DNA from 3 places in the Mesorhizobium sp. M0626 genome. Region 2 is predicted to be linked to each of the others. Evidence: predicted binding sites of a transcription regulator. Region 2 holds the regulator's gene; each other region holds the start of a gene.

Region 1 (10,382 bases), on a different contig from region 2:
GGCCTTTGGCGGGCTCTCCTGACGCGACGCTGCGGTTGGCGGCCTCGGCCAGTGCCCGTTGGACAGCTCCGCGCCATGGCGAATCCTGCGGCAGGGTATCGAGCATTTTCTGCCAAGCCGTGGTTGCCTCGGGTATGCGGCTTTCCTGGGCCAGCGCCATCGCCAAATAGAACGAGGCTTTCGCGTTTCCCGGGTCGAGTTTTAGCGCCTGTTCGAAAGCGGATTGCGCATCGGCCGAAACGATGCCGCCGGCCGCATTGGCGATCGCTTCGCCGAGACCGGCCTCGCGGGCAGCCGTGTCGCCATCGAGGCGGATGGCATTGCGATAGGCGGTCACGGCATCGGGAAAGCGCTGCAGGCGCAGATAGATCGGGGCGAGCACGTCCCAGCCGCGTCCATCGCCAGGGTTGGCGGCAAGATGGGCCTCGGCGCGCGCCACCAACTCGTCGACCGAACTATCGGCCGGATTCTTGGCCAGCCGTTCGGCAAGCGGCTGCGACGGCAGATCCGGCGAGCCGAGCTGGCTGTAAAGGCCCCAGCTGAGCAGAGGGACCGCCAGTACCGCAGCCGTTGCCACCAGCCTTGCCGCCTTTGACGGCTGCCGCGTGCCAGGCGCATCGGCTTGACCGACATTGGCTTGACCAACATCTCCCAGGCGAAGGATGCGGCGGGCGATCTCAGTGCGCGCCTCCTCGGCTTCCGCCGGCTGGATCAGCCCGCGCGCGGCGTCACGCTCAAGCTCGGCCAGTTGGTCGCGATAGACTTCGAGGTCGTGGTCGCTGCTGGTCGGAGCGTCCTTGCCGCCACTGGTCAGCGGCAGCAGCACCGTCAGGCTTGCGCCCAGCGTGAGGATTGCGGCTATGACCCAGAACAGCATGGTTCTTCCAATAGAGCGAGAGCCCTGCTCTCACAACATGAGGGTGCTGCGACGCTTTGACGGGATTCCGACCCCGGCCCAATGTTCAGGTCAGCGGCGTCCAGCTGCCGTCGGCGTTGCGGCATGCGGTGCCCCGCGCGGTCTGGCCGGCCGTGCCGGTAAACACCGTATGGGTGTACTGGCGGCAATCCTGCGAGCCGACGCGGTAGGGCTGGGCCGCGACGACTTCGCCGGAATGAGCCGAACTGTCGCTCTTCCACGTCACCTTCTGGCCGCTCGCCGTATATTCGAGCGCCTTGTATTCCGCCTCGAGCGCCTTGCGCTTCTCGGTGCTGTTCAGGCCGCTGCCGATCGATCCGCCGACGAGCCCGCCGGCCATGGCCGAGATGATCGTCGTCGCGACTTTGGCCCCTGAAGGAGGCGACGCGGGCGGGTTGGTGATGGAGATATCCGGGCCACTGCCCTTGCCCAGCGTTCCGCAGCCGGAAAGAGCGAGCAGTGCGGAAACGAGCGCAACGCGAATCTTCATGCCAACAACCGGTTTTCTTGAACGGGATGCGCTGGGGGCCGCGTCATCGGGGGCGTCAGGACGTCATACTATTGATATTTGTCGGAAATTTGGCCGTTCTTAACGGCTTTTGCGCAATCGAGGGGCCGCCATAACACAGGCATTCGGCCGTGTCGATTGGCCCTGGGCAGTACATCATTGCAAGCTCCGCAAGCGCACAACCGCCTTCAGCCCGCCCATCGTGGAGCGTTCCAGCGCCAGCGCCCCGCCATACTCGTTGACGAGGTCGGCAACGATGGCAAGTCCGAGCCCGGTTCCCGGCTTTGTCTCGTCGAGGCGCCGGCCGCGTTTCAAAACATCGCGGGCCTTGTCCTCGGGGATGCCGGGACCGTCATCCTCGATCGATAGCTCGAACAGGCCGGCTGCGGCCGGCGTGACGGATACGGCAACAGTGCTCCTTGCCCATTTCATCGCATTGTCGAGGAGGTTGCCGACCAGTTCCTCCAAATCCTCGCGCTCGCCAGCAAAGACGATGTCGGCCGCCGGCAGCGTAAGCGACAGGCTGACATCAGGCTTGAGTTTTTGCAGCACGCGCACCATGCGCTGCACCAGCGGGGTCACCGGCGTGCGGTAGACGACGCTGTCGCGCTGCGCGGCGACCCGAGCCCGCTGCAGATAATGGTCGACCTGCTTCTGCATCGAGGCGGCCTGGTCGGCGATGAGCTGGCCCTTGGCGCCGCCGAGCGCCCGGCCCTCGTTGATCAAAACTGCGAGCGGCGTCTTCAGCGAATGGGCGAGGTTGCCGACCTGCGTGCGTGAACGCTCGACGATGCGCTTGTTGTTTTCGATCAGCGCATTGGTCTCGTTGGCGAGCGGCTCGATCTCGGCGGGAAACTGGCCGTCGAGCCGTTGCGCCGTGCCTTCGCGCACCTGGGCAAGCGCGTTGCGAACCCGGCGCAAGGGCTGCAGGCCGAGCAGGATGGCGATCGCATTGATGGCGATCATGCCGACGCCGAACAGGCTGAGATAGGTCAACAGGCGGCCCTGGAAGGTGGCGATCTCGTGCTCGAGCTCGGTCTTGTTGCCCATTACGCGGAAGCGCGCGGCGCGGTTCTTGGCATCGAGGACGAATTCGCTTTCGAACACTTGCAGTTCCTCGTCACCGATGCCGTCGGTGGAATAGCTGCGCTGGAAACTGGAATTGAAAGGCACCTCGGCAACGGTCGGCGACGGGATCGTCGTGGTCATCGAGGACGAATGAAGGTTGCCGTGCACGCCTTCGGAAGCCGGCTCCACCGACCAGTACCAGCCCGAATTCGGCTCCGAGAAGCGCAGGTCGCCAAGGTCGGGAGCACCGGTGAGCTGGCCGGATTCGGAAACGCCGACCGAGCCGATCAGATTGAACAGATGCGCCGACAGCAGGCTGTCGAAGCCGCGCTCGCTGGCCTGGCGGTAGAGCGTGGTGATCAGAGTGAAGATGACGATCAGGGTGAGGATCGCCCAGATCGTGGAAAATCCGATGACGCGGAAGGCCAGCGAGCGCGGCCAGAGCCGCGCCGAAAAAGGCTTCCTTGCTGGTATGGGGAGCGGTTCCGCCTTACGCCTCCGGCTCACGCATGCGATAGCCCATGCCGCGCACGGTTTCGATCATGTCGATGCCCATCTTCTTGCGCAGCCGGCCGACAAAGACCTCGATGGTGTTGGAATCGCGGTCGAAATCCTGGTCGTAGAGATGCTCGACCAGCTCGGTGCGCGACACCACCTCGCCCATATGGTGCATCAGATACGCCAGCAGGCGGAACTCATGCGAGGTCAGCTTCAGCGGCACGCCGTTGACATCGGCCTTGGAGGCCTTGGTGTCGAGGCGCAGCGGCCCGCAAGTGAGCTCGGACGAGGCATGGCCGGCGGCGCGGCGGATCAGCGCCCTCACCCTGGCCAGCACCTCCTCGATGTGGAACGGCTTGGTGACATAGTCGTCGGCGCCGGCATCGATGCCCGACACCTTGTCGCTCCAGCGGTCGCGCGCTGTCAGGATCAGCACCGGCATCTTGCGGCCGTTGCGGCGCCAGCGCTCGACGACGCTGATGCCGTCCATCTGCGGCAGGCCTATGTCGAGCACGACGGCATCGTAGGGCTCGGTGTCGCCGAGGAAATGCCCCTCCTCGCCGTCATAGGAGCGGTCGACGACATAGCCGGCATCGACCAGCGCGTCGGCCAGCTGCCGGTTGAGATCCTTGTCATCTTCTACGACGAGTACGCGCATGATCGGTCAGGCCTGTTGATGGGTCAGATATAGGCCGATTCCGGTGGTCTGGGAAACGACCCTGCAAGGGGGAAGATTGGATCAGTTCGCCGGGACGACGATCTCGGAGCGGCGCGGACGCTGGCCGTCCTTGCCCGGCACAAGCACGACGATGACGCAGACCTCCTGGCCGCCACGCGTCGTCTGCGAAGCCTTGGCCAGCGTGCCGCCATTCTGCTCGGCAACCTGCTGGCCGATCGCGTAGCAATCCGCCGCGGCTGCCGGCGTCGCTTGCGACGCCAACAGGCCGGCCGCTGTGAGCGCCAGTATCGCGGTTCTGACATGAGAGCGAAGCGTTTTCATGGTCGGCGTTGTAACGCAACTGTGCTGAACGTGAAATGAACGGTGAACGGGTGAAAATCCATCCCCGCAATACCCCCTGCGCGCGCAACGAATGAATGCGATCCTACCGCCCAGTCCCTCAGACCGGGCAATGGATTCATAACCGGAAAACCGGCTGCGCGGCTATGGTGTTTGCGCGCAGGTTCTCAATTCGCAGCCAGATTGGGAACAGGTCAAGGCGAGACCATTCTGGGGCCGCCCTAAATAGCGCGGGAAAACGTCAAATCATCGGAGTGCGCCATGACGGATAAACACCTTGCCGACCTTTACCGGGGCTATATCGCTTGCCTGAATGCCCAGGACTGGGCGAAACTTGGAGACTTTGTCGGCGACGAGGTGCAGCACAATGGCGAAATGCTGGGCCTGTCGGGTTATCGCCGTATGCTCGAAGGCGATTTCGAGGCGATTCCCGACCTCCGCTTCAACATCGAACTGCTGGTCTGCCAGCCGCCGCGCGTGGCGGCGCGCCTGCATTTCGACTGTCATCCCAAGGGCGTGCTGTTCGGCCTGCCGGTGAACGGCAAGCGCGTGTCGTTCGCTGAGAATGTTTTCTACGAATTCGGAGAGGGTCGCATCCGCGAGGTGTGGTCAGTCATCGACAAGGCCGAGATCCAGGCGCAGATCTAGGTTGCTTCAATCACTTTGTTCGGTGAGGGCGCGTATCCGCAGCACCCCGTGGTAGAGCGCCAGGTCCTCGTCGTAGCGGGCCTCGGCGAACTCCAGCGACAGGCGGGTCTGGTCGCGCGAGCCGGTGGCGAAAGCGGCGCCGTCAAGGCGCGCCCGGATGCTGTCCATAATCAGACGCGTCTCGGCCTCGCCTTGCGCCTTCGACCAGACATGCAGCGTGATGAGCTGGTCGTCATCATTGTCGGCGCCGGTGTCCAGATCGAATGCGCTGGTCCTGCCATAGGTCACATAAGGGAAGGCGGCACTGTCGGCCGCCTGCTCGCGCAACCCGGCGCCGCCGAGCAGCGCCGTCAGCGAGGCATCGCTCTTCAATCTCATGAACAAGGCTTGCAGCAAATCGCCGGGCGCCGTCATCGTCGTCTCCGTTCGCCTGTCACGCTTTGAACAACCTCAGTTTCGCGCGCAACCTAACCGCGTTGCACGGATTTCGCCAGATGACGATCCGCCTGATGGAAGGCGGCGAATCGGGCGGCATGGCCCTTTCACGGACCGGGTTCTATTTGGCATGCGGGGAGTTTCAAGAAGGGTGTTATGAGGAGCCCTGTTTTCTCCGGCAATTCGAGGTCATTTCATGCGAACGCCACCGCTGCTGCCGGCCTTTGGAAAGCTTGGCGTCAAGCCCCCGGTCGCGATTGCGGCAGCACCCGCCCTGTCGAAGAGGACCGTGGCCCTGCGCATGCGCGAGATACTTTCAATGCATGGCGGCCTGGCCTTGAAGCTGTCGGTGGCCTGGACAATCCTGATCCTGGCGGCGGCATTTTTCATGTCAAGGGCCTGATGCCGATATGGCAAACCGCTACGCGTTGCGCATGGACGAGCCCGAGAGCTGAACTATCTTCGACATCTTCACCGGCCAGCCTGTCGAGCTTAAGCAACAGGTAATGGTGGCCATGAATTTGCGCGATGCGGAAGCGATGGCCGACCGCCTGAACAGCCGGGACGTCAAGCGGCGGGCAAAAGCCGACCGCAAGTCCTGACGCACGCTGATCTCAGCCGCTCTGATGCAAGACGAACGCGCGCTAGCCGAAATCTGCGGCTGTGAGCACATAAATGCTCTTGCGGGTGCGGGCGTAGGCCTTGCTGGCAATGTCATGGATGGAGCTGGACGCGGTATCGAAGGCCGCCAGATAGGTGGCTTCCGCGGTCGCAGTCCCTGATGGCGCCTTCGAGAGGGCATCGGCGGCGACAGAGAAGGAAATCTGGAACATGCCGTCATGGCCGACAAAGCGGATGCGCTTGCCGGCCTCGTCATAGAAGCGGCTTGGATTGGGGAATGTCAGGCTCATGACGTGCCCCCCTTCGGCGCGGCGGCGGCTTTCTTGACGGTAGCCCGCTTCTTCTTCGGTGTCGGGTTCAAGGCTTCCGCGACGCGGTCGGCCTCTTCCTTGGCCAGGCGCAATTCCCTGAGCCTTGCTGTCTTGATCTCCCTGGCCCTCGCTTCGGACATGTAGTCGGAGGTTGCCTTGTTGCGCTCGGCCGTCTTCTTCTGCTTGTCCATGAAGCGGGCTTCAGCTTTTTCCATGATGCTCTGATTGCCTTCGGCCATCGCATAGATCTCCTCGTGCCTGAAATTGTGAAATCGAACTTACGATATAAATAGTCGCTTTGGCCTCGAAATTCAATTTTTCGAAATATCTAGGCGCCTCGCGACGTTTCGAACCCGGCAGACATCACAATACTTTTTAATATTTAATTTTGGCCACGAATAATTTTTGGCACTCCTATCTATCGAGTGCCAACACGCCTATAAGAACGGCGCGGTCGCCTATGCCGGCCCCAGAAAGAAGTTCTCATGAAGTTTCGGCCACTCCACGACCGCGTCGTCATCCGGCGCGCCGAAGGCGATACCAAATCCAAGGGCGGCATCATCATTCCCGACAATGCCAAGGAAAAGCCGCAGGAAGGCGAAGTCATCGCCGTTGGGCCGGGCGCACGCGACGAAAACGGCGCGCTTGTTCCGCTCGACGTCAAGGCCGGCGACTTCATCCTGTTCGGCAAATGGTCGGGCACCGAGGTCAAGATCGACGGCGAGGACCTGCTGATCATGAAGGAAGCCGACATTATGGGCGTCATCGACAAGAGCGAGACGGCCGCTATCGGCAAGAGCGGGACGGTCGTCACCGAGAAGAGCGTCAAAGCCAAGAAGGCTGCCTGACCGGCCTGGCTTTGCCAGGCTCCGGCGAGCCGCTTGCTTCACCACACCAACGGGATTGAAAAAAATGTCTGCCAAGGAAATCAAATTCGCCACCGACGCGCGCGACCGCATGCTGCGCGGCGTCGAGATCCTCACCAATGCGGTGAAGGTCACGCTCGGCCCCAAGGGCCGCAACGTCATCATCGACAAGGCCTATGGCGCGCCGCGCATCACCAAGGACGGTGTGACGGTGGCCAAGGAAATCGAGCTTGCTGACAAGTTCGAGAACATGGGCGCGCAGATGGTGCGCGAAGTGGCTTCGAAGACCAACGACCTCGCCGGTGACGGCACCACCACCGCCACGGTGCTGGCCGCATCGATCCTGCGCGAAGGCGCCAAGCTGGTTGCCGCGGGCATGAACCCGATGGACCTCAAGCGTGGCATCGACCAGGCTGTCGCCGCCGTGGTCAAGGACATCAAGGCGAAGGCCAAGAAGGTCAAGTCGTCGGCCGAGATCGCGCAGGTCGGCACCATCGCCGCCAATGGCGATGCCAGCGTCGGCGCCATGATCGCCAAGGCGATGGACAAGGTCGGCAATGACGGCGTCATCACCGTCGAGGAGGCCAAGACCGCCGACACCGAACTCGACGTCGTCGAAGGCATGCAGTTCGACCGCGGCTATCTCAGCCCCTATTTCGTCACCAATGCCGACAAGATGCGCGTCGAGCTGGAAGAGCCTTACGTGCTCATCCACGAGAAGAAGCTCGGCAATCTGCAGGCGATGCTGCCGATCCTCGAGGCGGTGGTGCAGAGCGGCAGGCCGCTGCTGATCATCTCGGAAGACGTCGAAGGCGAAGCACTGGCGACGCTGGTCGTCAACAAGCTGCGCGGCGGCCTCAAGGTCGCGGCCGTCAAGGCGCCGGGCTTCGGCGATCGCCGCAAGGCGATGCTGGAAGACATCGCCGTGCTGACATCGGGCCAGATGATTTCCGAGGATCTCGGCATCAAGCTCGAAAACGTCACCATCGAGATGCTTGGCCGCGCCAAGCGCGTACTGATCGAGAAGGACACCACCACGATCATCGACGGCGCCGGCACCAAGGCGACCATCCAGGCGCGCATCGCGCAGATCAAGGGCCAGATCGAGGAAACCACGTCCGACTATGACAAGGAGAAGCTGCAGGAGCGGCTGGCCAAGCTCGCCGGCGGCGTCGCCGTGATCCGCGTCGGCGGCGTCACCGAGTCTGAAGTGAAGGAAAAGAAGGACCGCATCGACGACGCGCTGAATGCGACGCGCGCGGCGGTGGAAGAAGGCATCGTGCCCGGCGGTGGCGTGGCGCTTCTACGCGCCAGATCGGCGCTGGCCGGGCTGACTGGCGCCAATGACGATGTGACGGCAGGCATTTCGATCGTGCTCAGGGCACTCGAAGCGCCGATCCGCCAGATCGCCGAGAATTCCGGTGTCGAAGGCTCGATCGTCGTCGGCAGGCTGTCCGACAGCAAGGACCACAATCAGGGCTTTGATGCCCAGAACGAGGTCTATGTCGACATGATCAAGGCGGGCATCGTCGATCCGGCGAAAGTGGTGCGCACCGCACTGCAGGATGCCGGCTCGATTGCAGCGCTTCTGATCACCGCCGAAGCGATGATCACCGACGTTCCGGCCAAGGATGCGGCGCCTGCGGGCGGCGGTGGCGGCATGGGCGGCTACTGACCATCGCCCGAAAATTGCCCGCCTGGGAATCTGGGCGGGCATAAATCAGAACAGGCTGCCGGGGACATTTCCCCGGCGAGCCAGGAATTTCCGTCAGTCAGTCAAGACCAGTCAGCAACGACAGGGAGATCGACAGATGATCACATTTGCCCCGAAGCCAAACGCTGTATCCGCGACCAAGCCGGCGGAGGAGAGCCGCTTCGATCGCATCCGCCGGATTGCCGCCGACAAGCACAGGCAGGCCGATGCCGGGCCGATTCGCCGCGAGCCGTCGAAGACCGGCGACAAGCGGCCGATGTGACGGCTGCCAACCTCACGACATCGGCAACGCTCCGCCCTCTTCGGTGCGGCGGGCAATGAACTCGTCGAGCACATCGGATGTGGCAACGGCCGACGCCGGCGGCTGGAAGTCGGCCAGCGTCCGCTTCCAGATGCCGGTGGCGCGTTCGGTGGCCGACTTCGAACCGGACTGCGTCCAGCTGCCGAAATTCGACCAGTCGGCGACCAGCGGCTCGTAGAAGGCGGTGCGGTAGCGCGTCATGGTGTGGCCGGCGGAGAAGAAATGCCCGCCCGGCTGGACTTCAGCGATCGCCTCGAAGCCGATCGAATCCTCGTCGCCGGGGGTCGTAGCGCAGAGTTCGGCAACCGTCTGCAATACCTCGATATCGGTGATCAGCTTCTCGTAGGAGACGCTGAGGCCACCCTCCAGCCAGCCGGCGGCATGGATGCAGACGGTGGCGCCGGCAAGCACCGAGCCCCACAGCGCGAACTGCGTCTCGTGCGCCGCCTGCACATCGGAAATGTTGGCCGCACTGCCGCCGCCGGACCGCCAAGGCAGGCCGGTGAAGCGGGCCAGCTGACCGGCGCCCAGCGTCGCCTTGACGTGCTCGGGCGTGCCGAAGGCCGGTGCGCCGGACTTCATGTCCACATTGGAGGAGAAGGATCCGTAAACCACCGGTGCGCCCGGCCGCACCATCTGCGCCAGCGCGAGACCAGCCAGCGCCTCGGCATGCTGCAGCGTCAATGCGCCGGCGACGGTGATCGGCGCCATGGCGCCGGCCAGGCAGAAGGGCGTGATGATGGACACCTGGCCGGCCTTGGCGAAGTCGATGATGCCCTGCGCCATCGGGATATCGAGCTGGCGCGGCGAATTGGTGTTGATGACGGCATAGCAATGGACGCCGGCAAGGAACTCGTCCTGCGAGAGGCCGCGCGCCAACCGGATCATCTCGAACCCGTCCTCGACCTGCGGCGTGCCACGGGCGAAGACGAAGGGAAACTTGTCCGACAGGGTCAGCTGCGCACGGTTGACGGCATAGTGGCGCAAACGGTTGTCGACATCCTGAGGCTCGATCCAGGGGCCGAGCATATGCAGCACGTCGAAATTCTGAACAAGCTTGGTCAGTTCTTCGAAAGCGGCGAGCGTGCCCGGACGCCGTCCGCGTTCGAGATCGGTGACGTTGGGCGCCCCGGCTCCGGCGAGGAACGTCATCGAGCCGAGCTCCAGCATGAGATCGCGGCTACGGTTGCCCGCCAGCGCCCGGATGGATTTCGGCGCCGAGGCCAGTGCCGCAGTGACAATATCGCGGCCGATGCGCACCATCCGGCTGTCCTCGTCGACCAGCGCACCGGCTTTGGCGTAGATCGCCCGTGCCTCCGGCAGCAGCACCTTGATGCCGAGCTCTTCCAGCACGCGCAACGCCGTGCCGTGGATGGCCGCGACCTGGTCGTCCGAAAACACCGGCTGCGGCAGGAACGGGTTCTTGAGCGAGCGATAGTTCGGGTGGCGGCTTGGCCCGCTGCCGGCCTCACCGGTGT
Region 2 (10,382 bases):
GACCATCTCAAGCTGATGGCCGAGGAGATGGAGGCGAGCATGGAAGACGAAGACCTTCCCGACGAACGTCTCAGGCTGATGTTTGCCTGTGCGCATCCGGCGATCGAAGCCAGCGTGCGGGCGCCGCTGATCCTGCAGACGGTTCTGGGTTTCGACGCGGCGACGATCGCCTCGGCCTTCCTGGTTTCGCCGGCGACGATGGGCCAGCGTCTGGTGCGCGCCAAGAGCCGCATCCGCGAGATCGGCATTCCGTTCCGCGTGCCGGATCGCGCCGAACTCGGCGAGCGGCTGGGAACGGTGCTGGAAGCGATCTACGCGGCTTTCGCCGAAGGCTGGACCGACCCGGCAGGGACCGAGACGAGAGCGCGCAATCTGGCGACCGAAGGCATCTGGCTCGGGCGGCTGGTGGCATCGCTGATGCCGGACGAACCGGAAGCGCTCGGCCTGCTGGCGCTGATGCTGTTTGCCGAGGCGCGCCGCCCGGCGCGGCGCGATGCGGCTGGAGATTATGTGCCGCTCGCCGAACAGGATTGCCGTCTTTGGGATCACGCGCTGATCGACGAAGCCGAGGCGCTGCTGGGCCACGCCGCCACCATGGGCGTCATCGGCCGCTACCAGCTCGAAGCGGCGGTACAATCGGTGCATGCGACGCGGCGACGGACCGGCCAAACCGATTGGGCGGCGATCCGTAACTTCTACGATGCGCTGTCGGCGATATCAGGCTCGCCGGTGATTTCGATCAACCGCGCCGTGGCGATTGCCGAGGCCGAAGGGGCGGCGGCAGGACTGGCGGCGCTCTACGTGCTGGGCGACGACAAGCGGCTCAACGACTATCAGCCCTATTGGGCCGCTCGCGCCGGCCTGCTGGCCAGGCTCGGCAATGCGGCGCAAGCGGTCGAAGCCTATGACCGGGCGATCGGCCTTGAACGCGACCCCGCCGTGCGCCGCTTCCTGCAGGCGAAACGGGCGATCCTGCGAAATTGAAGCGTCCGTTCAGGCCGGCCACATCTCATGCGTGGTGTTGAGCCGTTTCATCAGCGGATGCGCGCGCAGCGCCGACCATAAGCGTTCGATGTTCGGCCAGTCGGCTCGCGCCTTGTCCATATCGGGGTGCCAGGCCACCAGCATGACGAGGTAGACGTCGGCCAGCGACATCGCGTCGCCGACCAGCCAGCCGCGCCCCTCGAGGGCTGCATCGACAATGGCGAAGCCGCGGTCCATCTCGGCAATGGCTGCCTGCTTGACGGCTTTCTTGCCGTCGGCATCGGTGGTGTAGCGATGGGCATAGTAGAGGCGCAGGATGGCGGGGTAGAGCACCGATGACATGAACGCCATCCAGCGCAGGAAACCGGCGCGATCCGGCGATCCGGCGGCCGGCGCCAGACCCGCCTCCGGATGGCGCTCGGCAAGCAGGATGCAGATCGCCGCCGATTCGGTTATCGATTGACCGTTGGGCAAGGTCAGCACCGGAACCTGGTTCAACGGGCTGATGTCGAGGAAAGCCGGGTCCGGCGGATCCTTCTTCGGCACGTCGATCTGGTCGAATTGCGCGTTTGCCAGCGCCAATGCGGCCTCGACGACAAAACCGCCGCTGCCTGGGCGCGTGTAAAGCTTGTACATGTGATTCTCCCCCTGCCCGCGCGAAGCAGGCCGGGGCGATTTGACCCTGAAGCCGCCTCCCGCTCAAGCCGGTGGCGGACGCCACGGCCGGGTTTTCTGCGGTCCAGCCATGAGACTTCCGATGTCGGAGGGACAGCACCCCCCGATGCCCGGCAGGGCAGAGGGGGGTGCGAAGGATCGCCGCCTATCCAGTTAAGACGTTAAGCCCCCAGCCCGTCGAACAGGATCGTCGACAGATAGCGCTCGGCGAAGGACGGGATGATCACCACTAGGTTCTTGCCCTTGTTCTCCGGCCGCGACCCGACGGCGATGGCGGCCTGCAGGGCAGCGCCCGACGAGATGCCGACCGGCACGCCTTCAAGGCGGGCGACGAGGCGGGCGTTGGCGACCGAATCCTCGTTGGAGACCTTGACGATCTCGTCATAGATCGAGGTGTCGAGGATCTTGGGCGCAAAGCCGGCGCCGATGCCCTGGATCTTGTGCGGGCCGGGCTGGCCGCCCGACAGCACCGGCGAGGCCTCCGGCTCGACGGCGACGACATGCACCGAGGGCTTGCGTTGCTTCAGCACCTGGCCGACGCCGGTGATCGTGCCGCCGGTACCGATGCCGGCGACGAAGATGTCGACCCCGCCATCGGTGTCGTTCCAGATCTCCTCAGCGGTGGTGCGGCGGTGGATCTCCGGGTTGGCCGGGTTTTCGAACTGCTGCGGGATGACGGCGTCGGGCAAGGTGGCGGCCAGCTCGTCCGCCTTGGCGATGGCGCCCTTCATGCCTTTCGGCCCTTCCGTCAGCACCAGTTCGGCGCCGAGCAGCGCCAGCATCTTGCGGCGCTCCACCGACATGGTTTCGGGCATGGTCAGGATCAGCTTGTAGCCCTTGGCGGCAGCGGCGAAGGCGAGCGCGATACCGGTATTCCCGGAGGTCGGCTCGATCAGCGTCGTCTTGCCGGGTTTGATCCGGCCCGACGCTTCCAGCGCCTCGATCATCGAAACGCCGATGCGGTCCTTGACCGAGGCGATCGGATTGAAGAATTCGAGCTTGGCAAGAAGGTTGGCAACGACGCCCTTCTCCTTGGCGAACTTGTCGAGCCGCACCAGCGGCGTGTCGCCGATCGTCTCGGTGATCGAGTTGTAGACACGGCCGCGGCCGGGCACGCGCGCGGAAGGCTTGTTCATTGGTTTCGCTCCCAAATCAGATCAGGCAATTGGCGTCGGCGGACAGAATAAGGCTTTCGCCCGCGCAAGATAGGCTGCCGGCCGAAAATATCGAGTGGGCCGCTTGCTGAAAACGCTTGCCTTCCGAAGCCGCATTTCCGGATGGACCGATCGGCGGAATGAATTGCCTGAACCGATCTACTGACGTGCGGCAATGGCTGCGGCCGCGCCCACCATGAAGCCAGCGGCGGTGCGGTTCAGCGCCTTCAGCGCGCGCGGCGATTTCAGGAACCAGCGCGCCTTGGCGGCCAGCGCCAGATAGGGCACAAGCACCACGAAGAGCACGATAACGGTGAGCGCGACCAGGATGCCGTAGTCGGCGAGCGTGATGGTCTTCAGGTCGACGATGGTCGGCGTGATGGCGAGGTAGAAGATCATCGTCTTCGGGTTGCCCAGCGTGACGGTGAGGCCGGCAAGGAAGCTCGATACCAGGCCGCCCTTGCCTTTCCTGGCCTCGACAGTCTCGGGCGTGATCCCGGCCGTCCAGAAACGCCAGCCGAGGAAGGCGAGATAGGCGACGCCCAGCCATTTGATGACGAGAAACACCATGCCGAAGCTTTGCGCGACAAAGGCAAGGCCGAGCACCACCGCGGTGAGATAAATGAGGTCGCCGAGCATCAGGCCGAACGACATCGCCAGCGACGAGCGGAAGCCGGATCCGAGCGCCCGCGCCACAAGCGCGGTGACGCCGGGGCCGGGAATGGCGGCGGCGATGCCCAGCGCAGCACTATAGGCAAGGAAGCCGGTGAGGGTCATGACGGTCGCACCTCGTGAAACGACTCTGATGCCATGAAAAGCCTGCAACGGCAAAACGGATTCGATTGCGCCAAGCAGGACATGAAAGCCGGTCATCATCGCCTGAAAGCGAGAGATGGTTCACTTACGCCTCGAAGGCGGTCGGCTATCTCGCATGGCTCCGAACGGCAGGAGCACCCATGTTAGCCAAAAGACTTCACATCCAGCTTATGAAGTGGATGCCCAACAACTATTCCGAAGCACGCGGTCACGTCCACGAGCTGGAATGGTATCTGTGGTTCGAGGGGCGTCAGGCTTTCAGCCTGTTCGACAAGGGCGATAGCGATGTCGTTCCGCAGACTGGATATTTTACCGACAGCCGGGACCCTGGCGCTCACCCCATTCGTCCGATGATCTATCCGCTGGTAGTCAACAACCGGTTCAAGGTGCGACTGGTGGCGATGGAGCGTGACGGACCGCAAAAGATAGACCCCGACGACACCGCCAAAGGCGAATTCTACATCGACCTCGACACCAAATATCCGCCGGTCTCCGACTGGCGCATCATCCCTGCCGATCCGCGCAGTACCGACCTCAACGTGGAAGCGTCGTTCCAGCTGCAATGGCTGGACTATGTCGATACCGCCGAGATTGCCGAGGATGGCCCGCCACGCATCATCGACAAGTCCAACTATCCCTATCCGTGGGGCGCCAATGTGATGGTGTTCGAGCACTGGCTCGGGCTTGGCCGCAAGGCGCCGCTCAAACTCATCGACCCGAACCGCGCATCGCGCCGCGAATACTGGATGATCAATGGCAATGCGGCCCGGCGCATGGTGCAGGACCTCTATCGCTTCAACGTCAACCAGCTTGGCGTCGCCAACGACACCATCAGCAGTGTTTACGTGCCGAAGCTCAATGCCGGCCACGTCACGGTGACGCTTTACGAACACGATTTCAGCGACGGCCGCTTCGCGCAAGGGGCGAAGAAGTCCTTCGGCTCGGTCGGCCTCTTCAATCTCAGGGATACCGGTTTTGATGACCGCGTCTCATCGGCCGAGGTGATCCATACCTATCCCAAGGTGATCCATCGGGACGTGCATTAGGGCCGGATTGCGCTGTTCGCCGGCTCAGGATGGGCCATCGACATGGGTGATGCGCCAGATGGTGCCGTTGCCATCCTCGGTTACGATAAGCGCGCCGTCCTTGGCCACCGCGACGCCGACCGGCCGGCCCCAGACGGCGTCGTCGGAGAGGACGAAGCCGGTGATGAAATCCTGGTACTCGCCGGTCGGCTTGCCGTCGCTGAATCTCAGCCGCACCACCTTGTAGCCGGTCCTCATACCACGGTTCCAGGAGCCGTGCAGGGCGACGAAGGCGTCACCCTTGTACTCTGCCGGGAAATTGCCGCCGTCATAGAAGGCGATGTTGAGCGGCGCCGAATGCGCCTGCATCAGCACGTCGGGCACGGTGACCGAGCCGGCGAGGTCTGGGCGCGCGCCCTCGTGACGCGGGTCCTCGTTGGCGCCGATATAATACCAGGGCCAGCCATAGAAGGCGCCGTCCTTGACTGAGGTGGCATATTCGAACGGCACATCGTCGCCGAGACCGTCGCGCTCGTTGACGACACACCACAGCGCGCCGGTGGCCGGCTGCACGGTCATGCCCGAGCAATTGCGCAGGCCGGTAGCGAGGATGCGGCCATTCTTGCCGTCGGGGCCGAAGGCCAGCACGTCGGCACGGCCATCCTCGGAACCCCAGGTGGCGCCGAGTGGCTGTGATTTTGCCCAGGCGTCAAGGCCGCCCTTCGGTGCCTTCTGCATGCCCTCCGCGACGTTCGATCCGGAGCCGACCGAGAGATACAGCGTCTTCCCGTCCGGCGAGAAGGCGATATCGCGGGTCCAGTGGCCGCCGGTAGGGATGTCGGAGACAATCGTCTCCGGTTCGCCGGAGGCTTTAAGGTCGCCGTCGCGGTAGGCGTAGCGGACCACGCTGTCGTTGTTGGCGACGTAGACCCATTGCGGCTTGTCGCCAGGCGGGTAGAAGGCGATGCCATAGGGCTGGTTGAGATTGTCGGCAAAAATGCCCTCTTCGGCCGGCTTCGCGCTACCCTTGGCCAGCCGATAGACGCGGATCTGGTTGGCGTCACTGTCGGCGACGAACAGGTCGCCGTTCGGCGCCACGCGCACGACCCGCGGATTGGAAATGCCGGAAGCAACCAGTTCGGCCGAAAACCCAGGCGGCAGGACGGGCTTCGCGCCCTCGGGCCGATCGCCGAGGCCGGCGCTGTTGGAGGCGGATCCGGTGATGTTGGGTCTTTTCAGATCATCCGGCCTAATCAGCCGGCGCACACCTGGCTTGTCGGCCTTCCAGTCGCCGAAAGCGTCCTTGCCGGTCAGCAGCAGTTGATCAGCCTGCTGGGCGAAGGCGCTGGTGGCCAGAAGCAGGGCAAGGCCTGCGAAGCCGGCAATCCGGATCATGCTGTTCTCCTCGAACTCGCGCCGTCGGCGCGTCACGACAAGGGAGATATTGTGCGGCCGCCGCAAAAGAGAAGCGTGCGCGCGCAGATTCGACGAGAGAACCGCTCAACTTTCCTCTTCGACGTCCAGATCGTCGTCGAGACGCTTTTCCAATTCGACAAGATCTTCCGGCAGCGGCAATCCCATGGCGCGCATTTCGCGCAGTTTTTCGCGCAGCTGCTCCTGGATTTCGTGCTCGTCCTCCGGCTGGTTGACCATTTCTTCGAGCAGCATGCTGATCTGGGCCTTGAACGATTCAAGCGCCATTCTGCGCCCTCCTTTACGGTGATCACGGCTTCGGAATTATCTTAACATCCGGGTAATCAATTGGGCCGTGTAGTCGACCATCGGCACGATGCGGGCATAATTCAGCCTGGTCGGGCCGATGACGCCGAGCGCGCCGACGACGCGGGCGTCCTTGTCGCGGTAAGGTGCCACGACCAGCGACGAGCCGGAGAGCGAGAACAGCTTGTTTTCCGAGCCGATGAAGATCCGCACGCCGGGGCCGTCCTCGGCGAGGTCGAGCAGCTGGATCAGCCCGTCCTGCGTCTCCAGATCCTCGAACAGGTGGCGCAGCAATTCGATATCGGCCTGGGCGGTGACGTTTTCGAGTAAATTGGCGCGGCCGCGCACGATAAGGCGCGCCGGCAGGCCGCTGTCGGCGCCGGCCCACACCGCCAGGCCTTTCTCGACCAGGTCCTGCGACAACGTGTCCAGCGCTGCCCTGGTCTCGTCCTTGATGCGGGCGATCTCGATGCGCGCCTCGGCGAGCGTGCGGCCCCTGATATGGGCGTTGAGGAAGTTGGAGGCCTCGTGCAGCTGCGAGACGGTGATGCCGGCCGGCAGGTCGACGACGCGGTTCTCGACATCGCCATTCTGCGACACCATCACCGCCAGCGCCTTGGTCGGCTCGAGCTGGATGAACTCGATGTGCTTCAGCGCCACCTCGTTCTTGGTGGCGAGCACCAGGCCGGCGCCGCGCGACATGCCCGACAGCATCTGGCTGGCCTCGGTCAGCATGTGTTCCAGCGTCGCGCCCGAGCCGGAGGCGCGCACCTGCGCCTCGATGACCCGGCGTTCCTCGTCGGAGAGATCGCCAAGCTCCATGAAGGCATCGACGAAGAAGCGCAGGCCGGTCTGGGTCGGCAGGCGCCCGGCCGAGATGTGCGGGGCATAGATCAGGCCGAGATGCTCGAGGTCGCTCATCACGTTGCGGATGGTGGCCGGCGACAGCGACGACGGCAGGATGCGCGACAGGCTGCGCGATCCCACAGGCTCACCGTCCTTCAAATAGGATTCGACGATGCGCCTAAAAATGTCGCGCGAACGCATGTCGAGCGATTGCAGCGCGGGCGCCAGCAGACTGGGTTCGGTGACTGCCTTGGTCATTCGAGCCAAAAACCTCCGGCCCAAGGATATAGACTTCCATCGCTCCCGCGCAACCCGGCGTCTATATGGGGCCTTTTCCTTTGCGCCATGGGCTGCATGCGTCTACAAGCCGCCGACGCAACCGTAAAAAGAACAGAAAGAGGCCTCGATGCGCCCTTCCAAACGCCAAGCCGACGAAATGCGCGCCATCTCCTTCGAGCGCGGCGTCTCCAAACACGCCGAGGGCTCGTGCCTGGTGAAATTCGGCGACACGCATGTGTTGTGCACGGCGAGCCTGGAGGAAAAGGTGCCGGGCTGGATGCGCAATTCCGGCAAGGGCTGGGTGACGGCGGAATACGGCATGCTGCCGCGTTCGACCGGCGAGCGCATGCGCCGTGAAGCCTCGGCCGGCAAGCAAGGCGGCCGCACGCTGGAAATCCAGCGGCTGATCGGCCGCTCCTTGCGCGCCGTTGTCGACCTGCAGGCACTGGGCGAACAGCAGATCACCGTCGACTGCGACGTCATCCAGGCCGATGGCGGCACCCGCACGGCCTCGATCACCGGCGGCTGGGTGGCGCTCTACGATTGCCTGCGCTGGATGGAAGCGCGGCAGATGGCCAGTGTTGCCAAGGTGCTGAAGGACCATGTCGCGGCAATTTCCTGCGGCATCCATGACGGCCAGCCGGTCATCGACCTCGACTACATCGAGGATTCATCTGCCGGCACCGACGCCAATTTCGTCATGACCGGCAAGGGCGGCATCGTCGAGATCCAGGGCACCGCCGAGGGCGAGCCTTTCTCGGAAGGGCAGTTCGCGGAGCTGATGGGCCTTGCCAAGAAGGGCATTCAGCGGCTGGTGAGCTTGCAGCAGATGGCTGTGGCTTGATTGAATTTAACGTGATGACGTCGGCGATCCTTCACACCCCCCTCTGGCCTGCCGGCCATCTCCCCCGCAAGGGGGGAGATCAGAGGTCGCTACCGTTTTCGCCAACCATCAACGTTGAGACGCCGCCAGCGGAACTGCCAATCTCCCCCCTTGCGGGGGGGATGCCCGGCAGGGCAGAGGGGGGTGCCTGATGCAACCCTCCGCTATTCTTGAGTCAGCGCTTTACGTCACGGATCTCGCCGCTGCCGAAGCCTTCTACTCCAACGTCCTCGGCCTCCCTCTCCTCGGCAAGGTCGACGGCCGCCATCTCTTCTTCCGCTGCGGCCCGGGCGTGCTGCTCATCTTCAACGCCGAAGCCACCAAAATCCCGCCGGCGCCCGATGCGCGGCTGAAAGTGCCGCCGCATGGCACGGTCGGCGAGGGCCATCTCTGCTTTGCCGCAAGTGAGGATGAACTCGCACAGTGGAAGGCGCAACTTGAGGCGAAAAACATCGCCATCGAAAGCGAATTCGAATGGCCGCAGGGCGGGCGCTCGATCTACATACGCGACCCCTCGGGCAATTCGATCGAATTCGCCGAGCCAAGGATCTGGGGCCTTTGATGCATTCTCTCGATGGAAAGAAGATCGTCGTTGCCAGCCACAATGAAGGCAAGCTGCGCGAATTCGCCGATTTGATGGGTCCGTTCGGCTTCGAGGCGAAGTCGGCCAAGGACTACGGCCTGCCGGAACCGGAGGAGACCGGCACCACCTTCGAGGAAAACGCCTACATCAAGGCCTTCGCCGCGGCTAAGGCGACCGGCCTGCCGGCGCTGTCGGACGATTCGGGCCTGTGCGTCGACGCGCTCGACGGCGCCCCCGGCGTCTACACCGCCAATTGGGCCGAAGCTCCCGATGGCAGCCGCGACTTCGGGATGGCCATGCAGCGCACCGAAGTGGCCTTGCAGGAGGTCGGCGCCGCCAAGCCAGCGCAGCGCAAGGGGCGGTTCGTCGCCGTCATCTGCCTGGCCTTCCCCAATGGCGAGGCTGAATATTATCGCGGCGAAGCTGAGGGAACGCTGGTGTGGCCGCCGCGCGGCGAACTGGGCTTCGGCTACGACCCGGTGTTTTTGCCCGACGGTTTCGACAAGACGTTCGGCGAGATGAGCGCTGAGGAAAAACACGGCTGGAAGCCCGGTCAGCCGACGGCGCTGTCGCACCGCGCCCGCGCCTTCCAGAAATTCGCCCGCGCCAGGTTAGGCTCAGCTTAATGTCGCTGGACCGCAGCCCGGGCTTCGGGGTCTACATCCATTGGCCGTTCTGCGCCGCCAAATGCCCGTATTGCGACTTCAACAGCCATGTCCGTCACCAGCCGGTCGACCAGGAGCGCTTTGCCCGCGCCTTCGAGAACGAGCTGAAGACCATGAGCGAGCGGACCGGGCCGCGCGAAGTGACCAGTATCTTTCTCGGCGGCGGCACACCGTCGCTGATGCAGCCGCAGACGGTGGCGGCGGTGCTGGACGCCGTGGCGAAGAACTGGACGGTGCCCGACGGCATCGAGGTGACGCTGGAAGCCAATCCGTCCTCGGTCGAGGCCGAGCGATTTCGCGGCTACCGCGCCGCCGGCGTCAACCGTGTGTCGCTCGGCGTGCAGGCGCTGAACGACAAGGATCTGCGCTTCCTCGGCCGGCTGCACAATGTCGACGAGGCGCTGCATGCAATTGGCCTGGCACGGGACATATTCCCAAGACTTTCCTTCGACCTGATCTACGCCCGCCCCGGCCAGACGCTGGATGACTGGCAGGCGGAGCTCGAACAGGCGATCGGCCATGCCGCCGACCATCTGTCGCTCTACCAGCTGACCATCGAGGAAGGCACGCCGTTCCATGCCCTTCATGCGGCGAACAAATTCATCATCCCCGATAATGACCGGGCCGCCGATCTCTATGCGCTGACGCAGGAGATCACCGCAGCGCATGGCCTGCCGGCCTATGAGATTTCCAACCACGCCAGGCCGGGCGCCGAGAGCCGGCACAATCTGACCTATTGGCGCTATGGCGAAT
Region 3 (10,382 bases), on a different contig from region 2:
CGCCGAGGTCGCCGGTCATGGTCGGCAGCGCGACATTGGCGATCGTGGTGTCGAGCGCCTGCATGACGGTCGCCAGCATCAGCGCCACGGTGATCAAGCCGCGATGCGGCACTTCCTTGAAAGGTTCTGGTGTGGTCATGATGCGGAACTTCCGACAGGTAACAAAAACGTGTACACTAGGTTTCCGGGCGGCGAGGCCTTCTCTGGTGAAGAGACCCTCATCGCGGTGGGACGCGATCTATCGATGTGGGGGTTACATCGATCGAAGGTCTCGACACATCAGGCGCTTGCCGCCCGGAAATCCAAGGTCCGAAGACGGCGCCGAAGTGGTCCAGGTTCTGGGCAGGCCGCGATGCGGCCCGGTCCAATCCACCCCTCGTTCAACCTGCCGTCGGACCGATCCTGTCATCTCAACTTCACCTCGCCTGCGGCGGGCGTTCTGCCGGGCCGTGTTCCTGCTTTTCGAGATCACGGTCCATTCACAGTCTATTGTGCTTCGCCTGCGGTGGCGGGGCCGAAGATAGCGGGGAAGCCGCGGGCAACGCCGGTATCCACCGTAACCGAGGCGCTCATGCCGGTGCGCAGCGCCATTTTGGCGTCGGCATCGGTCAGCTCCAGGCGCACCGGAATGCGCTGCGTGACCTTGACCCAGTTGCCGGTCGCGTTTTGAGCTGGCAGCAGCGAAAACTCCGCGCCGGTGCCGGCGCCGATCGCCTTGACGGTGGCCTCGAAAGTTCTGCCCGGATAGGTGTCGACGACGATCTCGGCCTTCTGGCCAGGCTTCATGTGGGTAAGCTGGGTTTCCTTGAAATTGGCATCGATCCAGGTGTCGCCGGTCTCGACCAACGCAAACAGCGGCGTGCCGGAACCGACATACTGGCCGACCTTGAACGAGGAGGCCTGGCTGATGACGCCGTCGGCCGGCGCCTTGACCGTGGTCTGCGCCAGATCGTAGGCGGCCTTGTCGCGCGCGGCGAGTGCGGCCATCACCGTCGGATGCTTGTCGGTCTCGATATCGGGATTGCCGGCGAGAGCCGCCTTGGCGCTGATGATGCCTTGCTCGGCAACGGCCAGTTGCTGCCTGGCCTTGTCGAGATCGTTCTTGGCCTCGTCCAGCGACGATTTGGCGTTGATGCCCTTCTGGGCAAGGTCGGCGGCGCGGTCATACTGCGACTGCGCGTAGTCGACCTGGCTGGCATCGGACTTTTCCTGCGCCAGTGCCTGGCTGTAGGCGGCGCGCAGCTGTTCGATTCCGACGCGTGCGACTGCGACCGCCGCGTCGGCCTGGGCTAACGCGATCCGGTAGGGCTCGGGGTCGATGGCAAACAGCACATCGCCCTGCTTGACCTGCTGATTGTCCGAGATGCCGACCTGAACGATGCGGCCGGCGGTGTCCGAGGCGATCGACACCTTGGCCTGCTGCAAATTGGCGTTCTCGGTTTCCTGATAGCGGCCGCCGGTCACCCAGACATAACCGCCACCAATGGCCAGCGCGGCCGGCAGGGCGACCATCAGCAGCAAGCGGCCGAGGCGGCGCTTCTTGACCGGAGCCGGAGCGGGTTGAACCGGGGGAGCCACCGCGACAGGTGCTGCGGCCGGCTGTGCAGGCGCTTCGGCGGCCGGCTTTGCCGGCGTCTCGATCTTGGTTACATTCTCGTCTAGCTTGGCTGCCGCGTTCATGCTGCTGCCCCTTCCGTACTCTTCAAGGACGACGTCTCGCCGTCCGCCAGGTTTTGCACGATGGTGTCCAGCGCCCGGATAAGGACGCGGCGGTCGTCCGGCGAAACGCCGACCAGCGATTCCTCATAAACTTCGCCAGCAAGGCTTTTGACCTCGGCATAGGCCGCGTTCGCCTTGGCTGTCGGGAAGATCATACGCACGCGCCGGTCAGTTGCGTCGGAGCGCCGCTCGATCCAGCCGCCCTCCTCCATCCGGTCGACGAGGCGTGAAACGCTGATCGGCTCGATTTCGAGAAGTTCGGCGAGGCGAGCCTGGGCGACGCCCGCCTCCTTGGCAACGCGAACCAGAAGCCGCCATTGTGCCGAGGAAAGGCCAAGTCCGCTGGCGCGCGCCTCGAAGCGCTTGCGCATAAGGCGCTGCACGTCGTGGATCAAAAAGCCCAATCTATCTATGCCGTCGGAAACCATGAGCGGTATATATTATAAGCGTGCTTACCATTCAAGGCGCCGCATTGCACCAGAGCCGAAAAAGAGGGATGGCAGCCATGCAGATGCGGTCATGGCACAGTCAATAACGGTTGCGGATGACCTCCCGACCGAGACGTGAATTGCCGTCGAGAACGCCGTGAGAAGAAAGGTCGTCTTGCGCGTCCTCGCCACCGGCACACCTAGGCTTTCGGCGGCATTTCGCCGGCGGCGACGGCATCGAGCCGGCGGTGGTTCCACAGCGCATAGGCAAGGGTGGTGCCCGCACCTAGCGCGCCCAGATATTGTCCCAGCGAGCCAGGCCGAGGCCGCCCAGCAACGGCTTTCCACGATGGTGACCTGCCACAGTCGACCAGCGCCCTTCGATTTTACGACAGGCGCAATTTCGATCAAACTGGCCTCGCAAAAAGCCGACAAAATGTGCCGCCAAATGCGAGGAGACCTATGAACCCGACCGAGAAAGCGCTGTGGTTTGTCGAGAGCCATCTGCCGGAAGCGATCTCGCTTGAAGATGTCGCGCAAAGCAGCGGCGTCTCGCGCTTTCATGTGACGCGCGCCTTTAGCGCCGCCACCGGCCGTTCGGTGATGGGCTATATGCGCGCGCGCCGGCTGACCGAAGCGGCGCGCAAGCTGGCCTCCGGCGCGCCCGACATCCTCGCGGTCGCGCTCGATGCCGGTTACGCCTCGCACGAAGCCTTCACCCGTGCCTTCCGCGACCAGTTCGGCACGACGCCGGAACTGGTGCGCGCGCAGGGCAGCCTCAGCAATCTCGACCTCGTGGAGCCGATCCTGATGGACCAGTCCTTCCTCGCCTCACTGCCGCCGCCGCGCTTCGAGACCGGCCGCCCCTTCCTCATTGCCGGGCTCGGTGAACGCTACAGCTGCGAGACCAGCGCTGCCATTCCGATGCAGTGGCAGCGTTTCGGTCCCTATATCGGCAACATTCCGGGCGAGACCGGCGACGTCGCCTATGGCGTCTGCGTCAACGGCGACGATGCCGGCAATTTCGATTACATCGCCGGCGTCGAAGTGCTGGATTTCTCCGACCTGCCGAAGGAGCTTTCCCGGGTGCGCGTGCCGGTGCAGAAATACGCCGTGTTCACCCATGCCGAGCACATCTCCACGATCCGCCGCACCGTCAACACGATCTGGAACAAATGGCTGCCGGCCTCGGGGCACGATATAGCCGACGGCCCCGAATTCGAACGCTACGGCCCGGAGTTCGATCCGCGCAGTGGCAATGGCGGGCTGGAGATATGGATTCCGGTTAGAGTGTGAGAGCGTTTGCGCGCGATCTTGCCTTCTTCCGGTGAAAAGGCGCTACAGCTCCAGGTTCCAGTTCTGGCCGACCAGATCCTTGCCGAAGGCGTGATGGCGCTCTTCGTCCACCAGCCTGAAGCCGGCACGCTCGTAGATGTGGCGGGCGGCGGTCAGGATGTCGTTGGTCCATAGGGTCAGCGTCGTGTAGCCCTTGGCACGAGCAAAGCCGATGCACTCCTGAACCAGCCGCTTGCCGATGCCGAGGCCGCGCGCCGATGGTTCGACATAGAGCAGGCGCAGCTTCGCCACCGCGTCGGATTTGCGCACGACGAAGACCGAGCCGACCACCTCCCCTTGCCGTTCGGCAATCCAGCTGCGTTCCCATTCTGGATCGAAGGATTTTACGAAGGCGCCGAGGATTTCGGCGACCAGCGCCTCGTAGGTTTCGTCCCAGCCATAGTCCTGTGCGTAGATCTGTCCTTGGCGGCGCACCACCCAGCCGATGTCGCCGACCTGCAAGGGGCGCAGCATATACGGCACTTTGGACTCCGGGCTGTCGCCCAGGAGTTGCTGCACCGTCTGCATGGCCTTGACCAGCCGGTCCTGTTCGGCAGCAGGAAGCCGCTCCAGCAAGGCCGCGACCTGGTCGTGCGAAGCCCGGTTCAGCGGCGCGAAGGCCTGCCGCCCCACCGGCGTCAGCGTGATCGACGACTGCCGCGCATCCGACGCCAGCGGCGCGCGCGCAATCAGCTGCAGGTGCTCGAACTTCTTCAGGAGCCGGCTGACATAACCGGCGTCGAGGCCGAGATCGCGGATGAGATCGCTGGCGGTCAGGCCATCGCGATGCGCCAGTTCGTAGAGCACCCGCGCCTCGGTCAGCGAGAAGGCGCTTTTCAGCAGGCCTTCGTCGAGCAGACCTATCTGGCGGGTGTAGAAGCGGTTGAAAGCCCGCACCGCGTCGATGCGTTCCTTGCCGGGTTGATGATGGATCGTCATGGGAAGCCTCCTGCCCATCAACGATCGGTCATTTATTTGACTTAGTCAAGTATCGAGGAGATGCTCCCCCGGTCGTGTCTCAGGCGATGGCGCGGCGGCGCCGTGCGATCAGGACGAACAGGCCGAGCAGCACAACGCTGGCCGCAGCACTGGCGGCGGCAAATTCCGGCACCGGCCGAAAATCCTTGCCGTCGATCAGCAGCGATGCCGCGACCGGGCCGATCGCCAGACCGAAAAGCTGGGCCGCCGGCACCAGAAGCACGGCCGTGCGCGTCTCGTCGGCGGTGATCGCCAGCCGGATCTGATAGGGCACGATGAACAGAAGGATGAAGCCCATGATCAAGGCCGCGACCCAGAAAACCGTCAGGCCGGGGCTGCCGGCGAGCACCACGGAACTGGCGACGGCGACCACGCCGATCGCCACGATGGCGAAGCGGTAGTCGATACGCGCCTCGAAGACGGTAGCCGTCATTGCGCCCAGCACCTGCAATGCCAGGCTGGCCGAGACGATCAGGCCGACGCTGCGGCCATCGATGCCGTATTGTGCGCCAAGCGGCTCGAGAAACGCCCAGACCGAGCCGAAGAACATAAAGTAGCAGAAGACGCACAGCAAAGCGGCAAGCGAAGGAACGGTCAGCACATTGCTGAACTGTTCCTCCTTGGGCAGGTCGGCATAGCTATCGGGAACGATGAAGGCGACCGCCACCGAAGCGATGCAGACGACGGCAAGGACGATGAAGCCGCCTGCCGATCCGGCGGCCGGGATGACGTAAAGCGCCAGCAGCAGGGCAAGGGCGCATTGCGCCAGCGTCTGAAGGGTGACGAAGAAGCCGCCGATGCGCTCGGCCCGGCGCGAACGGGCGATCAGTTCCGTGGCGACCGCCACCAGCCCACCCTCGGCGAGGCCCGCCACCGCGCGGGCGGCAATCAGCGAGGTCGAGGTCAGCGCATAGGCGGTCGCCCCGTTCGCCAGCGCCAGCAAGAGCAGAAGGACGGCACTTTTCAAGCGCATATTGTGGGCGGACAGCATCATGGCGATGGCCGCCGATCCGATGCCGATGGCGATCATCTCCGCCGTGGCGACCAGCGCGAGTTCGTCACCGCTGACATGCCCTTCGGTGTAGAGCGCGCCGAGAAGCACCGGCTGCAGCCCGAGAATGAGCAGGCCGACCGAGCCGATCCACAATGCCGAGGCGAGTTGCGCCCCAGTGGGGTTGCCGACCAGCCAGTCGCCGTTCCCGGCATCCGCGTTACCAGCAGAAGTCACGGTCGCCTCCCAACGTCCTTGCCTGACGGCAAAAAAACTGACAGTCTGTCAGCATTTAGAAACTGATACTCGATCATATTCGTTTGTCAATCAGTAGCGGGACTTGGCACCAACAAGGCTGGGGATGGTCTTGGCGATCGAATGGTCTGGGCGATCGAGAGGATGGCGGCATGAACGAAGCAGTGCAGATGACGACCGAACCGAGGCGCAGGCCCAAACAGGAGCGCAGCCGCGAGCGCATCGACGCCATCCTGTCGACGACCATGCGGCTGATCGGCGAGAAAGGCATCGACGCCGTCACCATGAAGGAAGTCGGCGCACAGGCCGGCGGGCCGATCGCCACCGTCTATCATTACTTCCCCAACAAGTCGGCGATCCTGGCGATGCTCTACGAGCGATTCTCCGAAGTGAGCCGCGCCCGGCTTGCCGCGATCGTTGCCGACGTCGGCGGGCTGAGCGACGTTATCGCTGCGGCCGACCGGCTGCTCGACGACTACCATGAGCGCGTCGCCGGCGACCCCGCCATTCAGGACCTGCAAAACGCCATCCAGGCTGACAAGGCGCTGAAGAATCTCGACATCGCCGAAACCCGGCACCAGGCGACGATGTTCTGCGACCATGTCGGCCCCTTTCTCGCGCCAGAGCGACGCAATGAGTTCGGCCGTATGGTTTTCCTGATCTTCCAGCTGGCCGGCGGCGTCGTGCGTATGGCGCTGACCCAGGACCAGGAGGAAAGCCGCCACACCATCGAGGACTACCGGTCGATCATCCATACGCAGTTGGGACTGTTTCTCTAGCGCCCGATTCGACCCCGTCCGGTCTGGTGGATGAGGTTTTCGAAGCCGTCGGCCAGGTTGGCTGTGCCGGCGGCAACAATCTTCGACAGGTTCCTGGCGCGACCTGGGGTCTTGTTGGCATCGAGCAGCACGGCCCTGCCCTCATGCACGACAAAGTCGAATTTGCCATAGTCGAAGCCCAGCTTCCGACGCAAGGCGCGCAGTTCGTCGGGAACCGCAACCGGCTGCCGGCGGACGGTGTCGTCGCCCTTGACCAGGCGCTGCGGCGAGACATAGCGGGTGCAGCGCTCCCGATCGCCGCAGAATATCCAGAACCGCGCCGCAAACCCGTCGGGCTCGATTTCGGGAATGAATTTTTCCACGATCAGGTCGGCACGCCTGAAAATCTCCGGCGCCACATCGGCCAGCGAGGCATGCACCTGATAACGGTCGAAGGTCTGAGCGCCCGGGAAAGGCACTGCCTTGCCGGCGCGAACGGATTTTCGGTTGAGCTGCTCCTCGGGCGTCCCCCAATGATTGAGGTTGCTCTTGACGATGACCTGGCCGCTCCAGTTGGCACCCTCCTCGAGGATCGCACCGCTGATGCGGCGCTTGGAAATGTCGGTTGCACCAAGATTGAGACAAATCGGAAATCCGCGCGCGTAGTCGACATAGTCCGATGGCGTCACTGTCGCGTCGACATGCAGGACGGCAATATCGGCGTTATGACTTGCCGAGGGTCCACGCATGATCTGCACGGAGTGACCGCGCCGTTTCAGCTCCGCCAGGACGTCGAACAGCATGTAGGGGCTGTCCTGGCGCAGCAGGAGGCCCCGCCGGCTCTGGAAGCGGTCAAATTCATGCGTTATGACGGCAATGCGGGCCATGGCCTTTCCTGCATGAGGTAACTCGCAAGGCAACCAACAGCCTGGAAGGAAATATGTCCAGCCTTTCCCCAAACCGTTCCGCATGACTGAGCATTGGGACGCAATTCGCCGTCATTGGCGGCTTCTCGGGTCGCCGCTGTGTCCGCCCCCGGAAGCTGTCGCCGCCTATGAGCGCGAACTTAGCCTGCAATCAGTCGATGTGGTGCTGCTCGGGGTCACGCCGGAGCTTGCCGGCCTCGGAAGGACCATGCTCGCGATCGACGAGTCCACTGCCATGATATCGGGCATCTGGCCGGGCGATACCGCCTCACGCAAGGCGGTGATCGGCAACTGGCTGGAGTTGCCGCTGGGCGACGAAAGCGCCGGGGCGGTGATCGGCGACGGCTGCCTGTCGGCGCTGGACTCCTCGGTTGCACGGCAGGCGCTGCTTGCCGAGATCGCGCGTGTGCTGAAGTCCGGTGGGCGGGCTGCATTGCGCGCCTATGCAAGTCCTCAGGTACAGGATGATCTGCAGGAGGTCCGGGCGCTGACGCTTTCCGGTGGTGTCGCGACCTTCCACGAACTCAAATGGCGCATTGCCATGGCTTGTGCAGGCAGCGATCCCGACCGCGCCATTCCGGTGCGGGCGATCCTCGATGCCTTCGATGCGCTGTTTGCCGACCGGGAGGCCCTTGCCGCGACGACCGGATGGGAGGTGCCGGTCATCGGCACCATCGATGTCTATGCGAATTCGCAGACTGTCTACAGTTTCGCCCCGGCGGCGACGCTGGTCGAAGAGGCGAGCCGGTTTTTCGGCCGTGTCCGCCTCGCGCCGACAGGGACCTATGGGCTGGCTGAACGCTGTCCGCTTCTGGTGCTTGAATCGCCGCGGCGCCGATAGGGTCTGCCGTCGGATCGCGGCACGGCTCCAATTGGCACAATTGTGCTCACCGCGCGCCTTGACTCTCGAAAGCCACGCGCTTATTTCAGCGCGACGTTAGCACTCTCCACAGGTGAGTGCTAACGCACATCCGGCACCGCCGGATCGAGGAACAGCTCTCACCGTTCTCATTCGAGGAAGAAAAAATGGCAAAGTCGAAGTTCCGCCCGCTTCATGACCGCGTGGTCGTACGCCGGGTCGAATCCGAATCCAAGACCGCCGGCGGGATCATCATCCCGGATACGGCAAAGGAAAAGCCGCAGGAAGGCGAGATCATCGCTGTCGGCTCCGGCGCTCGCGACGAAGCCGGCAAGCTGGTCCCGCTGGACGTCAAGGCCGGCGACCGCATCCTGTTCGGCAAGTGGTCGGGCACCGAAGTCAAGCTCAATGGCGAAGACCTTCTGATCATGAAGGAATCCGACATTATGGGCATCATCGGCTGATTATCGGCCTCACCGTCAACTGAATTTCGGGCTTGATCGCAAGCCCCCTGCCAGGAGCTAAAAAATGGCTGCTAAAGACGTAAAATTCTCCCGCGACGCCCGCGAGCGCATGCTGCGCGGCGTCAACATCCTCGCCGACGCGGTGAAGGTCACGCTCGGCCCCAAGGGCCGCAACGTCGTCATCGACAAGTCGTTCGGCGCACCGCGCATCACCAAGGACGGCGTCACCGTCGCCAAGGAAATCGAGCTTGAAGACAAGTTCGAGAACATGGGCGCGCAGATGGTCCGCGAAGTTGCTTCGAAGACCAACGACATCGCCGGCGACGGCACCACGACCGCGACCGTCCTGGCGCAGTCGATCGTCCAGGAAGGCCACAAGGCCGTTGCCGCCGGCATGAACCCGATGGATCTGAAGCGCGGCATCGATCTGGCCGTCACCGAAGTCGTCGCGGCTCTCGGCAAGGCTGCCAAGAAGATCAAGACCTCCGAGGAAGTTGCCCAGGTCGGCACGATCTCGGCCAATGGCGACGAGTCGGTCGGCGCCATGATCGCCGAAGCGATGCAGAAGGTCGGCAATGAAGGCGTCATCACGGTTGAAGAAGCCAAGACCGCCGAGACCGAGCTGGAAGTCGTCGAAGGCATGCAGTTCGACCGCGGCTATCTCTCGCCCTACTTCGTCACCAACGCCGACAAGATGGTTGCCGAGCTCGAGGACGTCTACATCCTCCTGCACGAGAAGAAGCTGTCCAACCTCCAGGCCATGCTGCCGGTTCTCGAAGCCGTCGTGCAGACCTCGAAGCCGCTTCTTATCATCTCGGAAGACGTCGAAGGCGAGGCTCTGGCCACGCTGGTCGTCAACAAGCTGCGCGGCGGCCTGAAGATCGCCGCCGTCAAGGCGCCGGGCTTCGGTGACCGCCGCAAGGCCATGTTGGAAGACATCGCCATCCTCACCGGTGGCCAGGTCATCTCGGAAGACCTCGGCATCAAGCTCGAGAATGTCGGCCTCAACATGCTCGGCCGCGCCAAGAAGGTGTCGATCTCCAAGGAGAACACCACCATCGTCGACGGCGCAGGCAAGAAGGCCGAGATCCAGGGCCGCGTTGCCCAGATCAAGCAGCAGATCGAAGAGACCACGTCGGACTACGACAAGGAGAAGCTGCAGGAACGTCTGGCGAAGCTCGCCGGCGGCGTTGCGGTGATCCGTGTCGGCGGTGCGACGGAAGTCGAAGTCAAGGAAAAGAAGGACCGCGTCGATGACGCCCTCAACGCGACCCGTGCGGCCGTGGAAGAAGGCATCGTTGCAGGCGGCGGCGTCGCTCTCCTGCGCGCTTCGGCCAACATCAAGGTCACCGGCGTCAATGCCGACCAGGCTGCCGGCATCAACATCGTTCGTCGTGCACTGCAGGCTCCGGCCCGTCAGATCGCTTCGAACGCAGGTGCTGAAGCTTCGATCGTCGCCGGCAAGATCCTCGACAACAAGGGCGCGACCTACGGCTACAACGCCCAGACCGGCGAGTATGGCGACATGATCGCCATGGGCATCGTCGACCCGGTCAAGGTCGTTCGCACCGCTCTCCAGGACGCGGCTTCGGTCGCCGGCCTGCTCGTCACCACCGAAGCCATGATCGCGGAGGCTCCCAAGAAGGAGTCTGCTGGCGGCGGCATGCCT

What was found. The regulator HrcA, encoded in region 2, represses chaperone genes, less so after heat shock. The targets are predictions, from matches to a motif close to GTTAGCACTCNCNNNNNGNGAGTGCTAAC.
Region 1: NKI37_RS06925 (co-chaperone GroES) is a predicted target of HrcA. The motif match lies at 6,428-6,456, and genes of this name have one in related genera.
Region 3: groES (co-chaperone GroES) is a predicted target of HrcA. The motif match lies at 8,327-8,355, and genes of this name have one in related genera.

The regions. Positions count from the first base shown of each region.
Region 1 covers NZ_JAMYQD010000004.1:263,156-273,537, forward strand. The annotation lists gene ccmI (c-type cytochrome biogenesis protein CcmI) at 1-877, opposite strand, end outside; gene NKI37_RS06880 (RT0821/Lpp0805 family surface protein) at 963-1,406, opposite strand; gene NKI37_RS06885 (ATP-binding protein) at 1,581-2,999, opposite strand; gene NKI37_RS06890 (response regulator transcription factor) at 2,983-3,648, opposite strand; gene NKI37_RS06895 (hypothetical protein) at 3,730-3,990, opposite strand; gene NKI37_RS06900 (ester cyclase) at 4,270-4,656, shown strand; gene NKI37_RS06905 (DUF3168 domain-containing protein) at 4,663-5,070, opposite strand; gene NKI37_RS06910 (hypothetical protein) at 5,288-5,494, shown strand; gene NKI37_RS06915 (DUF1488 family protein) at 5,736-6,002, opposite strand; gene NKI37_RS06920 (hypothetical protein) at 5,999-6,262, opposite strand; gene NKI37_RS06925 (co-chaperone GroES) at 6,509-6,871, shown strand; gene groL (chaperonin GroEL) at 6,936-8,564, shown strand; gene NKI37_RS06935 (hypothetical protein) at 8,701-8,865, shown strand; gene NKI37_RS06940 (trimethylamine methyltransferase family protein) at 8,878-10,382, opposite strand, start outside.
Region 2 covers NZ_JAMYQD010000017.1:124,121-134,502, forward strand. The annotation lists gene NKI37_RS22440 (RNA polymerase sigma factor) at 1-984, shown strand, start outside; gene NKI37_RS22445 (glutathione S-transferase family protein) at 994-1,620, opposite strand; gene cysK (cysteine synthase A) at 1,821-2,795, opposite strand; gene NKI37_RS22455 (LysE family translocator) at 2,973-3,590, opposite strand; gene NKI37_RS22460 (hypothetical protein) at 3,770-4,675, shown strand; gene NKI37_RS22465 (PQQ-dependent sugar dehydrogenase) at 4,700-6,049, opposite strand; gene NKI37_RS22470 (hypothetical protein) at 6,155-6,355, opposite strand; gene hrcA (heat-inducible transcriptional repressor HrcA) at 6,392-7,477, opposite strand; gene rph (ribonuclease PH) at 7,626-8,342, shown strand; gene NKI37_RS22485 (VOC family protein) at 8,533-8,943, shown strand; gene rdgB (RdgB/HAM1 family non-canonical purine NTP pyrophosphatase) at 8,943-9,590, shown strand; gene hemW (radical SAM family heme chaperone HemW) at 9,590-10,382, shown strand, end outside.
Region 3 covers NZ_JAMYQD010000010.1:105,266-115,647, reverse strand. The annotation lists partial or broken gene NKI37_RS14520 (DHA2 family efflux MFS transporter permease subunit) at 1-139, opposite strand, end outside; gene NKI37_RS14515 (HlyD family secretion protein) at 487-1,680, opposite strand; gene NKI37_RS14510 (MarR family winged helix-turn-helix transcriptional regulator) at 1,677-2,147, opposite strand; gene NKI37_RS14505 (AraC family transcriptional regulator) at 2,610-3,443, shown strand; gene NKI37_RS14500 (bifunctional helix-turn-helix transcriptional regulator/GNAT family N-acetyltransferase) at 3,486-4,421, opposite strand; gene NKI37_RS14495 (MFS transporter) at 4,501-5,688, opposite strand; gene NKI37_RS14490 (TetR/AcrR family transcriptional regulator) at 5,859-6,485, shown strand; gene NKI37_RS14485 (hypothetical protein) at 6,482-7,351, opposite strand; gene NKI37_RS14480 (class I SAM-dependent methyltransferase) at 7,434-8,231, shown strand; gene groES (co-chaperone GroES) at 8,417-8,713, shown strand; gene groL (chaperonin GroEL) at 8,778-10,382, shown strand, end outside.